2 regions of the Arthrobacter sp. TJ-263 genome follow, and region 2 is predicted to be linked to the other one. Evidence: predicted binding sites of a transcription regulator. Region 2 holds the regulator's gene; the other holds the start of a gene.
What was found. The regulator HspR, encoded in region 2, represses chaperone genes until heat shock. The targets are predictions, from matches to a motif close to AAGTTGAGTCNNNNNGACTCAACTT.

Region 1: a site for HspR is predicted at 2,917-2,941, ahead of AC4D2F_RS16275 (Hsp20/alpha crystallin family protein). Genes of this name have one in related genera too.

The regions. Positions count from the first base shown of each region.
Region 1 covers NZ_JBZCNE010000003.1:443,634-451,174, forward strand. Annotated here, with positions in the region: gene AC4D2F_RS16250 (potassium channel family protein) at 1-8, opposite strand, end outside; gene AC4D2F_RS16255 (TrkH family potassium uptake protein) at 1-1,485, opposite strand; gene AC4D2F_RS16260 (haloacid dehalogenase type II) at 1,587-2,258, opposite strand; gene AC4D2F_RS16265 (DUF2630 family protein) at 2,258-2,509, opposite strand; tRNA gene AC4D2F_RS16270 (tRNA-Val) at 2,704-2,777, shown strand; gene AC4D2F_RS16275 (Hsp20/alpha crystallin family protein) at 2,996-3,451, shown strand; gene AC4D2F_RS16280 (SDR family oxidoreductase) at 3,554-4,351, shown strand; gene AC4D2F_RS16285 (hypothetical protein) at 4,454-4,672, shown strand; gene pstS (phosphate ABC transporter substrate-binding protein PstS) at 4,751-5,860, shown strand; gene AC4D2F_RS16295 (SRPBCC family protein) at 5,914-6,453, opposite strand; gene AC4D2F_RS16300 (Dps family protein) at 6,670-7,164, shown strand.
Region 2 covers NZ_JBZCNE010000001.1:1,739,722-1,747,262, forward strand. Annotated here, with positions in the region: gene pulA (pullulanase-type alpha-1,6-glucosidase) at 1-1,787, opposite strand, end outside; gene AC4D2F_RS08250 (LacI family DNA-binding transcriptional regulator) at 1,939-2,997, shown strand; gene AC4D2F_RS08255 (heat shock protein transcriptional repressor HspR) at 2,994-3,434, opposite strand; gene AC4D2F_RS08260 (DnaJ C-terminal domain-containing protein) at 3,499-4,494, opposite strand; gene AC4D2F_RS08265 (nucleotide exchange factor GrpE) at 4,656-5,318, opposite strand; gene dnaK (molecular chaperone DnaK) at 5,321-7,192, opposite strand; gene AC4D2F_RS08275 (DUF2252 domain-containing protein) at 7,331-7,541, opposite strand, start outside.

The DNA.
Region 1 (7,541 bases), on a different contig from region 2:
CTAGCCAATGAGGGGCCTTTCCTTCGGGTATTCGTAGTAGAGGGGTTTGGAGCGCAGCGCCAGCGCCGTGGCGAGGGTGACCGGGCCGAGGCGTCCGGCGAACATCACGAGGATCAGGACCACCTGGCCCGCGGACGGGATGCCGGCCGTGATGCCCGTGGAGAGGCCGACCGTCGCGAAGGCGGAGATCACCTCGAAGAGGATCCGGTCGAGGCCGAAGTCGGTGGTGAGCATGAGGAACATGGTCGCGGTGGTGACGAGCCCGACGGCGAGCAGGACGATCGAGATGGCCTGCCGCTGGGCGGAGCGGGGCAGGCGCTTGCCGAAGACGTTGACGGCGGTGCCTCCGCTGATCTCGGTGTAGAGGATGAAGAACAGAACCCCGAACGTGGTGATCTTCAGGCCACCGGCTGTTCCGGCGGGGCCGCCTCCGATGAACATCAGCACGTCCATGACCAGGAGGGTCACCGGATCGAGGTGCGCGAAGTCGACGCTGTTGAAACCGGCCGTCCGTGTCATCACGGACTGGAAGAATCCCGCGAGGATCCGCTCCCGCGGCCGCATCGCCCCGAGGGTGGCGGGGTTGGACCACTCGACGAGGGTGATGCAGACAGTACCCAGGACGAGCAGGGCCACCGTGCCGCTCAGGACGAGCTTGGTGGTCATGTGCCACTTCCGGGGGAACCGGAAGTGGCGGCGCAGCTCGAAGAGGACCGGGAAGCCCAGCCCGCCGATGATGACGGCGGCGCAGATCGGCAGGCAGATCCACGGGTCGCCCACGAATCCGATCAGGCTGTCGCTGAACAGCGCGAATCCGGCGTTGTTGAAGGCGGACACCGCGTGGAAGATCCCGAGCCACACCGCTTCCCCGAAGTCGTGGCCGTAGTGCAGCCGGAAGCGGGCGGCGAGCAGCACCGCCGTCACGGACTCCACGACCAGGGTGATCCGCAGGACGCCCAGGAGCACGGTGCGGACGTCGCCGAAACCCACGCTCTTGGTCTCCGCCGCCGTCGAGATGCGCGAGCGAAGGCCCATCCGGCGGGCCAGGAGGACACCCAGGAGGGAGGCGAAGGACATGATGCCGAAGCCGCCGACCTGGATGAGCCCCAGGATGATCACGTGGCCGGCACCGGTCCAGTAGACCGGCGTGTCGACGACGATCAGACCGGTGACACAGACGGCGGAGGTGGCCGTGAAGAGCGCCTCGAGGAACGTGGCGCTTCCTGCTCCCACCTTCGAGCTCGGGAGCATCAGCAGCACCGTACCGACGAGGATCGCCGCCCCGAAGCCCAGCACGATCACCTGGGCAGGATGGCGGGGACCGAGCCGTTCCAGCCGGACAGCGACGGTGTGTGCGGCCCGGTGCAGGCGGGCGGCCGTGGAACGGCGGAACTTCCGGACCGGTGCGGTGCGTGACGTGACGGGGATGCCCTCGACCTCCGGGGACGGTGCGACCGGTGCGGACGATCCGCACCGGTGGCTCATTCAACCCGACGACCGGTCGCGGATGTGGCGTCTTTACGCTTTTTTGATGCGCCCTGCGCCGTGAGGAGCCCTGCCTCCCGCAGCAGCTCGTTGGTCGAGCGTCAGGCCCGGACGAGGAGGTCCGGCAGGTCGGCGATCGTCGGCACCTCGTGGTCCGGGCGTGTCATGACGGCCGGGTAGGGTCCCCCGGAGCGGTTGAGCCAGACCGTGCGGAGACCAGCCCGCGCGGCCCCGTCAATGTCCCACGGGTGGACCGCGACGAGTACGACGTCGTCCGCCGCCCGCTGGATCGCCCGGAGGGCATAGGCATAGGACTCCGGGGCGGGCTTCCATCGCGGTGCGTCCTCGACGGACAGGACGGGGCCGACGTCGGCGCGGACGCCTCCCCGCTCGAGGAGCGCCTCCGCGGTCGCGGCAGCGCCGTTGGTGAGCGCTGCCAGCTCGAAGCCCCGGCCGGTCAGGGCCCGGAACCCCTCGACGACGTCCGGGTGGAGGGGCAGCCCCTGCAGGCTCGTCATCACGTGCGCGACCGCATCCTCGACGTCCCGGTTGAGCGGCTGCCCCGCGAGGACCGTGCGGAGGGCATCATCGGCGACCTCGCCGAAGGGCACGTTGTACCCGGCGGCCGTGAGGGCGAACCCGTCACGGAGCACCGAGGCGAACCACAGCGCGGCCAGCTGCGGGGGAGCGCCGACCTCCTCGAAGTGCTGGGACATCCGCCCCATGTCCGAGAGGGTCTCGTTGACGTCGAACAGCACGAGGGGCAGGGCCATTACTGGCGGTACCCCTCCACCTGGCTGACGGGACGGGTGCCGGCATCGGCCGGGTTCTCTCCGGCGTCGGCCTTCGCCCGGCGCTGGCGCAGCAGGTCCCAGCACTGGTCGAGATCCTCCTCGACGCGCTTGAGGCGGGTGGCGTGGTCCTGCTGCTCCGCTCCCGCGCCGGCGTCCTGGGGCTGCTCCCGGAGGTCGTGCTCTTCCTGGACGAGTGTCTGGATGCGCTGCAGGATGTCCTGGTTGTCCATGGTGCTGTCCCTTCGTGCGGTGGTGCCCGGCAGGCGCCCAAAACGCTCAGCAGGCTTTCCTTCAGGCTACTGAGGCAGCACAGCGATGACCAGCACGGTTATCGGCGGGAATCCGGGCGCGGCCACACCCGCACTGCCGTACCGGGGGAATTTGGCGCGGCGCCCGGATGGCCTAAGCTATGGGAGAACCAGTTGCCTGTGTAGCTCAGTCTGGTAGAGCATCCGCTTCACACGCGGAAGGCCCGGGGATCGAGGCCCCGCGCAGGCACGAGGATCGGCTGGAGACAGCACCACGGAGAAGGTCCGTACCGATACGTCGGAACGGACCTTCTCTGCGTCCCGGGGTTTTCGTCCTGAGCGAACACCACCTCTTAGCACTCGCCGGGTCCGAGTGCTAACATTTTTCGTAGTTGAGCGGAGGGCGCTCAACCCTGAAGAACCAACCACCTGCCGGTGGCATCAGCGAAGGAGTTGTTTCCCGTGGCCATGAAATTCGATCCTTTCCGCGAGCTGGACCGCGTGACCGGCGCCCTGTTGGAGGGCCGCCCCGGACTGCGCCTCATGCCGATGGACCTCTACCGGGAGAAGGACCACTACGTCCTCTCCGCGGACCTCCCGGGCATCGACCCGGGATCGGTCGACATCGACGTCGACGGCCAGCTCCTGACGATCCGCGCCGAACGCACGCTGCGCAGTGCCGAGGGCGTCAAGTGGCTGACCCGCGAGCGTGAGAGCGGTTCGTTCCTGCGCCAGCTCAACCTCGGCCAGGGCGTCGACACGGAGGGTATCGCCGCCCGCTACGAGAACGGCGTCCTCAGCGTGACGATCCCCGTCATCGAGCGCGCGAGGCCCCGCAAGATCGAGGTGGTCAGCGGGGAATCCGCCGAGCCGGTACGGTCCTCCGCCTCCGATCCGGCCCCCCAGGGCGCCGTCGACGCGTAGGACCGCCCACCCGAGTACCCCCGGACAACCGCCCGGGGGTACTCGGCGTCGATCCCCACGTTCCCCTTGCATGCTGCGCGGCCGGGTGCGAAGGATGGGGACATGGACTTCACACCGAGCAGAGCAATCGTCACGGGTTCCGATTCCGGCATCGGCCGCGCGACGGCCATCGCCCTCGCCGCGGCGGGCTGCGACGTCGGCGTCACCTGGCACTCCGACCGGGAGGGAGCCGAGGAGACCGCGCGGCTCGTACGGGAGAAGGGCGCGCGGGCCGCCGTCGCGCGACTCGACACCACGGACGCGCCGGCCTGCGGCGACGTCGTCGACCAGCTCGCTCACGAACTCGGCGGGCTCGACGTCTTCGTCAACAACGCCGGCGTCAACGGCGGCACCATGTTCATGGAGACGGACTGGGACACGTGGCGCGGCACCATGGGCGCGAACCTCGACGGTGCGTTCGTCTGTCTCCAGCGCGCGGCACGGCACATGATCGACGGCGGCCGCGGTGGACGCATCATCGCCGTCACCAGCGTGCACCAGGAGCAGCCCCGCGTGGGATCGGCGGCGTACGACGCCTCCAAGCACGGCCTCGGCGGTCTCATCCGGACCATCGCCCTCGAACTGGCGGACCGGGGCATCACCGCCAACGCCGTGCTGCCCGGCGAGATCAACACCCCCATGAACGACTCCGAGGAACAGGACCCCCACTCCATGGACCGTCCCGGCATCCCGCTCGGACGCCCCGGCGCGCCCGAGGAGATCGCGGACGTCGTCGCCTTCCTCGCCTCCGGTGCCTCCAGCTACGTCAACGGGGCATCGTTCGTGGTCGACGGCGGCATGCTCCTCATGGGACCCCAGGCGGGGTCGCACCTGACGAGCGGGGACTGGCGGACGCTGTGACCTCGCCGCGACGAAAGCGGCCTCAACCTTCAGCAGCCATTCACGCGCCGTTCAGGAAGCGTGGCTAGCGTTGGAGTCCCGGAACCTTCCGAAAGGCCCACCATGAACGCTCTCCCTGCAGCCCCCGATTCCGAGGTCCAGGACTGGTCGGGCTTCACGCGCGGCCAGCATGTCACCCTCCACCACGCCACGGGCCCCCAGCTCGGCGGTGTCCTGGACATGAGGACCGACGACGCCTCCGTGGTGTGGATCCTGCTGAACGACGGCGGCGGCCGGCGGCTCGTCCACCGGGCGGACGGCTACCGCCTCCGTCACGCCTGACCCGCCCCGCCCGCTGAGGGTCCGTCCACCTGCCGTCCACCTTGGGTTCACCGGACGGCCACCTGTAACGTGACCGGGGTGAGAATTCGTACCGCCCTGTCCCTGACGCTCGCCGTCGCCCTCGGCCTGACCGCCTGCGGATCCGACTATCCCCTCGGGCCGGAGCAGGAAGCGGCAGCCAGGAACGGCGACATGGGACTCCAGGGCGCAGTGACGGCCTCCGGGTCCTCCGCTCAGGGACCGGCCATGGATGCGTGGCGCACGGGGTTCTCCGCCGTGTACCCCCGAGCCCAGGTGCAGTACTCGCCAGATGGTTCCGGTGCGGGACGCGGTGCGCTGCTCGCAGGCGCCGTGGGCTTCGCCGGCTCGGATGCCTACCTCAGCGACGAGGAACTCACGGAGTCCACAGAGGCGTGCGGACCGGACGGCGCCTTCAACATCCCCGCCTACGTCTCGCCGATCAGCGTGGCGTTCAACCTGCCCGGGATCTCGGCACTGAACCTTGACGCCGCCACCGTCGCCCGGATCTTCCGCGGTGAGATCACCAGGTGGGACGATCCCTCGATCACCGCGCAGAACGACGTCGACCTCCCCGCGCTGTCCATCGCGGCAGTGAGCCGCTCCGACGACTCGGGCACCACCGAGAATTTCACCGACTACCTCCACGCCGTGGTCCCGGAGATCTGGACCGAGGAGGCCGACGGGACGTGGCCGGCGGGCCTCGCCAACGAGAACGCCAAGGGAAACGCAGGCGTGGTCAGCACCGTGGCCGCCACCGTCGGCGCCGTGACGTATGCCGATGACTCCGCCGTCGGCGGTCCCCTCGGACGGGTGGCACTGAAGGTCGGCGGAGACTACGTGGACGTGAGCTCCGAGGCCGCCGCGGCCGCCGTCGACCTCGCGGGCCGCGTGCCCGGACGCAAGGACCACGACATCGCCCTGGACCTCGACCGGAGGACCAGCGAACCCGGGGTCTACCCGCTGGTCCTGGTGTCCTACCACGTGTACTGCTCGCGGTACGAGAACGAGGCGACCGCCGACGTCGTGCGCGCATTCGGCACCTACGCCGTCAGCGAGGAAGGCCAGGTCGGAGCCGCAGAGGCCACGAGGAGTTCGCCCATCTCACCGGAACTGTCACGCCAGGCCACCGACGCGATCGCATCCATCGAGGTGGGAGACATCCCCTAGGACGCGGAAAGGCGGACCCCCGACGGGATCCGCCTCCTGCGGCACCGGGCCCGTCAGCCGACGCGCGGGCCGCCCGACTCGGGATCGTCCGCCGAGGTGTCGGGCCAAGTGCCGTTAGCCGGCTCCCCCTCGGACGTGACACCCGAGGGCGGTGCCGCGACGTCGCCGCGCCAGGCGCCGGTCTCGCCGCCGCTCTTCTCGATGAATGCCTTGAACCGCTTGAGGTCCCCCTTCACCTGTGAGGCATCGGCGTTGACGACGGCCCCGACCTTCTCGATGAACGTCTCCGGGTGCCAGTCGATCTGCACCATGAGCCGCGTGGTGTTCTCGTCCAGGCGGTGGAAGGTGACCACGCCGGCATGGGATTTCCCGTCGGTGCTCGTCCACGCCACACGCTCGTCGGGGTGCTGCTCGGTGATCTCGGCATCGAACTCGCGATGCACGCCCCCGATGCTGGTCACCCAGTGCGTGGAGGTGTCCGAGGTCTGCGTGACCGACTCCACGCCGCCCATGAACCGGGGGAAGCTCTCGAACTGCGTCCACTGGTTGTAGGCGGTGCTGACCGGTACTGATACGTCGATGGATTCCTGCACTGAAGCCAAAACGGTTCCTCCTTGGTCGGACTCCGGCGCCGTCCGAACCCCTTCGCAGGGCATGCGACACGACGAAACCGTAAGTCCCCTTAGCGTAGGCAGAGCGGCTGGAATTGGCCAACGCGCAGGGCTAGGGTGAAAGAAGTCCTTCCGGCAGGAATCAGCGCCTCCGGCGCCCGCCCGGGAGGAGAAAATCTCTCTAGCACTGGAGGATCCATGAAGGCATCACCCACTCTCACAGACAACATGCAGGCTGTTCTCGTCGACCTCATCGAACTGCACCTGCAGGGCAAGCAGGCCCACTGGAACGTGGTCGGCAAGAACTTCCGTGACCTTCACCTGCAGCTGGACGAGATCATCGAGGACGCCCGCGCATTCGCGGACGAGATGGCGGAGCGGATGCGCGCACTGCACGCCGTGCCCGACGGCCGCAGCGTGGCCGTGGCCGAAGGGACCAAGATCGATCCGTTCCCGGCCGGCCTCGTCTCGACCAAGGACACCGTGGGCCTCGTGGTCCGGATGCTGAACGCCACCGTCAAGACCATGCGGGACGTCCACGACCAGATCGACGAGGAGGACCCGACCACCGCGGACCTGCTGCACGGCTTCATCGCGAAGCTGGAGCAGTACGCGTGGATGGTGGACGCCGAGAACATGGAGCCCACGGCGGAGGTCGTCACCCCCGCCGGCACCGAGAAGGCCACCGTCTGACGATGTGACCTGATTCCCTGATGTTCGGGAGGGGGACGCGCATCGGCGCCTCCCCCTCCCGTGTGTCCGGGGACTTTCCGACTACCCCCTGATCGGCTTGCATCAGGTGGGCCTCGTCCTGCGCCGATGCTGCCTCTGCAGGGGTGTGGATCCGCCTGTTCCTCTCCGCTGTCGGTGAGCGCGTCGGCGGCTGGCGGTGCGCACCGCTCGGCGGTTGGGCAGCTCCGAGCCGCGGGTCGTGCAGCCTGACCTGGGCCCGAAACCCTCGGCGGGAAGCGAGTCCAGCCTGGCACCAGTCCCGGTCGCCGACGTGGATGCCACGTCGCACAAAGTACCGGCGACACTAGTGCCGCGACACTTCATGGTGAGACGACTTT
Region 2 (7,541 bases):
GTGTGTTCGGTCGCCGTGTTCGGGCAGCAGGTCGAGGTCTCGACGGCACCCGACTCGGGGTCGAGGCGGTGGTAGTAGCCGGGCACGATCCGGTCGAGGTTGTTCTCCGACGACTGGCCGGCACCCGCGGTGTGGTTGTAGACGATGTCCTGGATGACCCGCAGCCCGGACCCGTTGAGCGAGGCGACCATGCCGCGGAACTCGCGGATGCGCGTGGCGTCCTCGGGGTTCGTGGAGTAGGAGCCCTCCGGCGTCGTGTAGTGCAGCGGGTCGTAGCCCCAGTTGAAGCCGTCCCGGGCGGCGACGTCGGTGACGCACTGCTGCTGTCCGGTGCTGTCCGGGGCGAACGCCTCGAGGTCGCAGGCGGGTTCGGACTGCCGCGCCCGGTCCTCCTCGATGGTGCCGATGTCGTTCACCGGCAGGAGGTGGATGGCGTTGAGCCCGTTGTCGGCCAGCTCCGAGAGCCGCTGCATGCCGGCGCTGTCCGGCCGGCTGAATGCGGCGTACGTGCCGCGTTCGGCCTCGGGCACGGTGGCGTCGGAGATGGAGAAGTCCCGCACGTGGAGTTCGTAGACGGACAGCTCCTCGGGGCGCTCGAGGACAGGTTTCGGCAGGGTGGCCCACGACGACGGCATGAGCGCCGGATCCGTGAGGTCCACGATCAGTGAACGCTCCGAGTTCGTGGACAGGCCGACGCTGTAGGGGTCGGTCACGAGGTTGCGTTCCACGGCGCCGGTCTCGGGGACGAAGACCTCGACGTCGTAGAGGTAGTACGCACCGTTCCAGTCCTTCTCGCCGTCGACGCTCCAGACGCCGTCCTTGCCCGCGCGCAGGGGGCGCGTGGCGATCGGCTCGCCGCCCGAGCCGTCGCGGAAGACCTGCACGGAGACGCTGCGCGCCGTCGGGGCCCACAGGTCGAGGTGCGGCTTCCTGCCCTTCCAGCTGAGGCCGAGCTGCCGGCGTTCGGCTCCTGCGTAGAGGTCGTCGAGCACTCCGGGCACCTGGACGCCGGTGGTGGCCAGGACCTTCCCGTCCGGCCCGACGGCGGCGAGGAGCAGCTGACCCCTGAGGAGTTCCCCGGCCTTCCGGGCGTCCTTCTTCCCGAGCGTCACGGTCATGAGGTCGGCCAGGTGCGGGTACCGGGCGGCGAGATCCGCAGGCAGGTCATCGCTGCCGCGCTGGAGGTCGAGGTAGGTGCCACCCGTGACACGATCGTCCTCGGCGACGAGTCCGCCCTCCGGGGCGGAGTACAGCCGGAAGCGGGCGTCCTCCGGCAGCTCCGCACCCCAGGCGAGGGTGTCCGCGGTGAGCCAGTGCGCCGCCGTCGACCCCGTGGGCGCCGGGGGCGCGTCGCTCGAGACGACGTGCGTGCGGTGGTCGTAGGTGAAGGTCACGGGGCCGCCCGGAGCCTGCAGCGCGAGATTCGCGCCACCGGCAGCGCCGTCGGCGCCGTAGTTCTCGCCCCAGGACTCATTCAGCGCCACCTTGTACTCGTAGGATCCGGCGGGGACGTCGAAGGTCGCCGACCAGGTGTCCGGCGAGCCGTCCACGGGTACGAGTCTGGTGGCTGCGCACTCCGGCTGCCAGTCGTCGGGACAGCCGAGTTCCGCTTGCAGGGAGCCCACGAGCGCGACCGTACCCGGCGGCGTCGTGTGGTCGGCCAGGGCGGGCGCAGGCATGAGGGTCGCGAGGAGCGGCGCGGTCAGGACGACGGCGGCGAGCCGGGACCGGCGCCGAAGGGGCGGCCTTCCGCCGGTCCGGCCCGTATCCGTGGTGTTCAGGGTCATAGTGGTCCTTCCCCGGCCATGCGTCGCTGCAGGCCGGACTGAGGAGGAGTGGATACTCCTACCCTAGGGACGCCGGGGGCTGAGCAGAAGGTCTTCGCAAAACTTTCACGCAATCTTTCGGGGGGCCCGCGGCCTGCGCTAGATTAGGGCCATGACCCCCGGGAAGCGTCGCGAGCGGCCACGCCTGGACGACGTCGCCCGCACTGCCGGCGTCAGCGTCCCCACCGTGTCGCGCGTCCTGAACGGCAAGGGCGGTGCTTCCCAGGAGACCCGGGAGGCCGTCCTCGCGGCGATGGACAGCCTGGGCTACGAGCGGCCCTCCCGCACGGCCGGGCGCTCCAAGGGGCAGATCGGCGTCGTGGTCCCGGACCTCGTGAACCCCATCTTCCCGGCCTTCGCCGGCGCCATCGCGGCCCTGCTGGCACCCAACGACTACATCCCCGCCCTGTGCACCCTGCCGGGCGGGGGCATCACCGAGGACGAGTACGTCGCCCTCATGCTGGACCAGGGCGTCAGCGGGATCATCTTCGTCTGCGCCGCCCACTCCGACGGCCGGGCGAGCATGGAGCGCTACCGGCGCCTGCGCGGCCGGGTGCCGTTCGTGCTCGTCAACGGGGCCAGGCCCGAGATCGACGCGCCATCCGTCTCCAACGACGACGCCACCGCCATCCGCACGGCCGTCCGGCACCTCGTGGCGCAGGGCCACCAGCGCGTGGGCTTCGCGACGGGCCCCGACCGTTTCATCCCGAGCCGTCGCAAGCTGGAGGGTTTCCGCTCCGGGCTCGTCCAGTTCCTCGGCGAGGACGACGCCGAGCCGCACGTCGCGACGAGCATGTTCACCATCGAGGGCGGGCAGAGCGCAGCGAACGAGCTCATCGATGCGGGACACACGGCGATCGTCTGCGCCTCCGACGTGATGGCCCTCGGCGCCGTCCGTGCCGCCCGGACCCGCGGCCTGCGGGTGCCGGAGGACATCTCGGTGGTAGGTTTCGACGATTCCCCGCTCATGGCCTTCACCGATCCGCCGCTGACGACCCTGCGGCAGAACGTGGCGGCGATGGCGGAGGCCGCCGTCCACGCGCTGGTCACCGAACTGGACGGGGACCGGGCCTCGCGGAACGAGATCCTGTTCCAGGCGGACCTGGTGGTCCGCGGCTCCACCGGGGCGGGGCCCGCGGTGCGGACCGGCCCCGGGTCCTCCGGGGGCTAGTTGAACGCCTGGGTGGAGGTGCGCGCCGACTCGGGGCGCCACACCATGAGGGCCTGGCTGCGGGGGCGGGGACGCTGCCCGCGGACGAGGGTGACGACGTCCCCCGCGAGACCGGCGGCGAAGACCCGGCTCGATTCGGCGTGGACGTGGCGGGCTGCCAGTTCGGAGGTCAGTTCCGCGACGCGCGCCTGGAGCGCCGCGACCTGGTTCTCGAGGTCGAGGATCCGCCGAATACCCTCCAGCGACACCCCTTCGTGCGAGAGGCGCTGGATCTCGCGCAGCGTACTGACGTCCTTCTGGGAGTAGCGCCGCGCACGGCCCGGCGCCCGGCTCGGCGTCACGAGGCCCAGGCGGTCGTACTGGCGGAGCGTCTGGGGGTGCATGTCGGCGAGCTCGGCGGCCACCGAGATGACATAGATGGGCAAGGTGTGGTCCATGGCGGGTCTCCTTCCGTTGCCGATGCTCCCGGATGCTGCTCGGAGGTACTGCGCGAACGTCCTGCTACAGGCGCGCCTTCGCGGCCAGGCCCGCCCGTGGATCCGCGTCCTTCGTGGCGGCGCGGAACGTCTCCACCGCCGCTTCCGCCTCCTTCGAGAGGTTCTGCGGAACGACGACGTCGACGACCACCAGCAGGTCACCGGTCGTCTTCGAGGTCTTCACCCCACGGCCCTTGAGCCGGAGGGTCCTGCCCGACGGCGTGCCGGCGGGTACCCGCATAGTGACCATCTCGCCGCTGAGCGTCGGCACCTGGATCTCGGCGCCCAGCGCCGCCTCCGGGAAGCTGACGGGCACGTGCAGGCGAATGTTGTCGCCGTCGCGCTTGAAGAGCGGATGCTCCTTCACGCTGACGCTGACCATGAGGTCACCGGGACCGGCCTGGCCCGGCTGGCCCTTGCCCTTGACCCGGACCTTCTGGCCGTCGCGGATCCCGGCCGGGATCCGGACGTCGATCTGCTCCCCGGAGGGTTCGCGCAGGCCGATCGTCGTGCCGTTGATGGCACCGGCGAAGGAGATGGACGTACTTGCCGTGCGGTCCGCGCCCTTCTGCGGGCGGGTGGACTGGAACCCGCCGGGGAAGCCGCCGCCGCCCATGCCCCCGCCACCGAACAGGTCGGCGAACTCGGGCGGCAGGTTGCCGTTCGAGAAACCGGTGCGCTGGCGGGTGCCTGCGCCCTGGCCGAAGAGGTTGCCGAAGACGTCCTCGAAGCCGGCGTTGGCCCCGGCGCCGCCGCCTGTTCCGCCTGCGGAGAAGCGCGCGCCGCCGCCCATCGCGCGGATGGCGTCGTACTGCTGGCGCTGCTCGGCGTCGGACAGGACGGAGTAGGCCTCCGACACATCCTTGAAGGTGCGCTCCGACGCCGCAGCCCCCTGGTTCTGGTCCGGGTGGTGCTTGCGCGCGAGCTTCCGGTACGCCTTCTTGATGTCGTCGCCGGACGCGTCCTTGGAGACACCCAGGATCTTGTAGAAATCCTTGTCGACCCAATCCTGACTAGCCACTGGGCGTCTCCTTCCGTAGTTCTTCCGATTCGAAAAGTGGGTAAGCGTGCTACGCCGGGACAGTTCCCGAGGAAGGCGGCTTCAATATTCCAAGGGCCGCCAAGGCCCGCAGGAATTTCGTTGCCGCCGTTCGGGAACTGTCCCGGCGCCCGTGCCGCTGATTACTCCGGCACTGCCACGATCACCTGGGCGGCCCGGAGGACGCGCTCCCCCTTGCGGTAGCCCGCGCGGAGGATCTGGCTGACGCTGTCGGCCTGGACGTCCGCACTCGGCTGCTGGATGAGCGCCTCGTGGACGTTCGGGTCGAACGCGACGCCGATCTCGTCGATCCGGGTCAGTTCGTACGTCTTCAGGACGTTCTCGAGCTTGCCCGCGATGGCCGCGAACGGTCCCTCCGCGAGATCGCCGTGCTGACGGGCGGCGTCGATGTCGTCGAGGACGGGCATCAGCGAGTTGAGGACGCCGATGACCGCCTGGTCGCGGGCGACGTCCCGGTCACGCTCGACGCGGCGCCGGTAGTTGACGTACTCCGCCTGCAGACGGAGCAGGTCGTTGCGGAGCTCCGCGACGACGTCCACCGCCGGGTTGCTCTCGCCCTCGGCACCGGCCTCGTTCAGAATGGCCTCGGCCTGGGCCAGGGCGTCCCCGTCGGAAGCGTCGGCTGCGGGCGTGGCCTGCGCTCCGGCCGCGGATTCCTCCGCGGCCGGCTCGCCGGCGTCCTGCTGCTGCCCACGGACTTCGCCTGTCTCGGGGTCGATCCTCCGGCTGTCGGATGAGTTCACCGGTTCCGACTGGTGCTCTTCTTCGTTTCCGTGGTGCGGCATGACTACTTCTTCTCGCTGGTGTCTTCGTCAACCACTTCGGCGTCGACGATGTCCTCGTCGGTACCGGCGGAGGCTGGCTGGTCGTCGGCGGGCGCTGCGCCGGCCTGGCCGGCGTCCTGCTGCGCCGAGGCGTAGATCGCTTCGCCGAGCTTGGACTGCGAGGCCTGCAGCTTCTCGAAGGCCGCCTTGACCTCGTCGTCGTTGTCCTGCGTCTCCAGGGCCTTCTTGAGGGCGTCGACGTCGGCCTGGACCTCGGTCCTGACCTCCTCGGGCAGCTTGTCCGCGTTGTCGGCGATCAGCTTGTCCACCGAGTAGGCGAGCTGCTCGGCGCCGTTGCGGATGTCAGCGGCCTCGCGGCGCTTCTTGTCCTCGGCGGCGTGCTCTTCGGCCTCGCGCACCATGCGGTCGATGTCCTCCTTGGAGAGCGAGGAACCACCGGTGATGGTCATCGACTGCTCGGTGCCGGTGCCCTTGTCCTTGGCGGACACGTGCACGATGCCGTTGGCGTCGATGTCGAACGTGACCTCGACCTGCGGGACGCCGCGCGGAGCCGGTGCGATGCCGGTCAGCTCGAACGTGCCCAGCGGCTTGTTGTCACGCGTGAACTCACGCTCGCCCTGGAACACCTGGATGGCCACCGACGGCTGGTTGTCGTCCGCCGTGGTGAAGGTCTCGCTGCGCTTGGTGGGGATGGCCGTGTTGCGCTCGATGAGCTTGGTCATCATGCCGCCCTTGGTCTCGATGCCCAGGGACAGCGGGGTGACGTCGATGAGGAGGACGTCCTTGCGCTCGCCCTTCAGGACACCGGCCTGCAGCGCGGCACCGACGGCCACGACCTCGTCCGGGTTGACGCCCTTGTTGGGCTCCTTGCCGCCCGCGAGCTCCTTGACGAGCTCGCCGACGGCGGGCATGCGGGTGGAGCCGCCGACCAGGACGATGTGGTCGATGTCGGCCACCTTGATGCCGGCTTCGGTGATGACGTCGTGGAACGGCTTCTTCGTGCGGTCCAGGAGGTCCTTGGTGAGGTCCTGGAACTTGGCGCGGGAGAGGTGCTCGTCGAGGTGGACGGGGCCGTCCGGCGTCACCGAGAGGTACTGCAGGGAGATGTTGGTGGACGTCGCCGAGGACAGTTCCTTCTTGGCCTGCTCGGCGGCTTCCTTCAGTCTCTGCAGGGCGATCTTGTCCTTGGAGAGGTCGGCGCCCTTGGCCTTGGCCTGCGAGAGCAGGTAGTCCACGACGCGCTGGTCCCAGTCGTCGCCACCGAGGCGGTTGTCACCGGCGGTCGAGCGGACCTGGATGGTGGAGAAGGCGTCCTCGTCCTTGCCGACTTCGAGCAGGGAGACGTCGAACGTTCCGCCGCCGAGGTCGAACACGAGGATCAGCTCGTCCTCCTTGCCCTTGTCCAGGCCGTAGGCGAGGGCCGCGGCGGTGGGCTCGTTGACGATACGCAGCACCTTCAGGCCCGCGACCTCGCCGGCCTCCTTGGTGGCCTGGCGCTCGGCGTCGTTGAAGTACGCCGGCACGGTGATCACGGCGTCGGTGACCTTCTCGCCGAGGTAGCTCTCGGCGTCGGTCTTGAGCTTCTGGAGGATGCGCGCCGAGATCTCCTGCGGCGTGTACTTCTTGTCGTCGATGGCGACGTTCCAGTCGGTTCCCATGTGGCGCTTGACCGACGCGATGGTGCGGTCGATGTTGTTGACTGCCTGGCGCTTGGCGATCTCGCCCACCAGGACCTCGCCGGACTTGGAGAATGCGACGATCGACGGCGTGGTGCGGGCGCCCTCGGCGTTCGCGATGACGGTGGGCTCGCCGCCTTCGAGAACCGAGACGACCGAGTTGGTGGTTCCGAGGTCAATACCTACTGCACGTGACATGCAAATTCCTTTCGACTGCCCGGGGTTTGCGAGGCGCTCATCCGCCGGGCGCGTAGATTGAGCGTTCTGCACTCAAGTATACGGGCCGGCCGGGTCAGGTCCAAACGGAGTTGAGTCCGATCGACTCAACTCCGGCCTCTAGGCGGCCGGTACGGCGGTGATGAGTCCTTCGCGGAAGGCGTCCACGAAGAGCGCGTGGTCCTCGCGCACCGTGGCCGCGTAGGCCTCTCCGAACCCGACGATGTCCTCGAGGAAGTCCTCGCGTGAGCGGTCCACGGCGGCCAGGATGGCGGTCTCGGTGCGGAACGGTACGAGGTCATGGTCGCTGTCCTCGTCGGTCGAGCAGTGG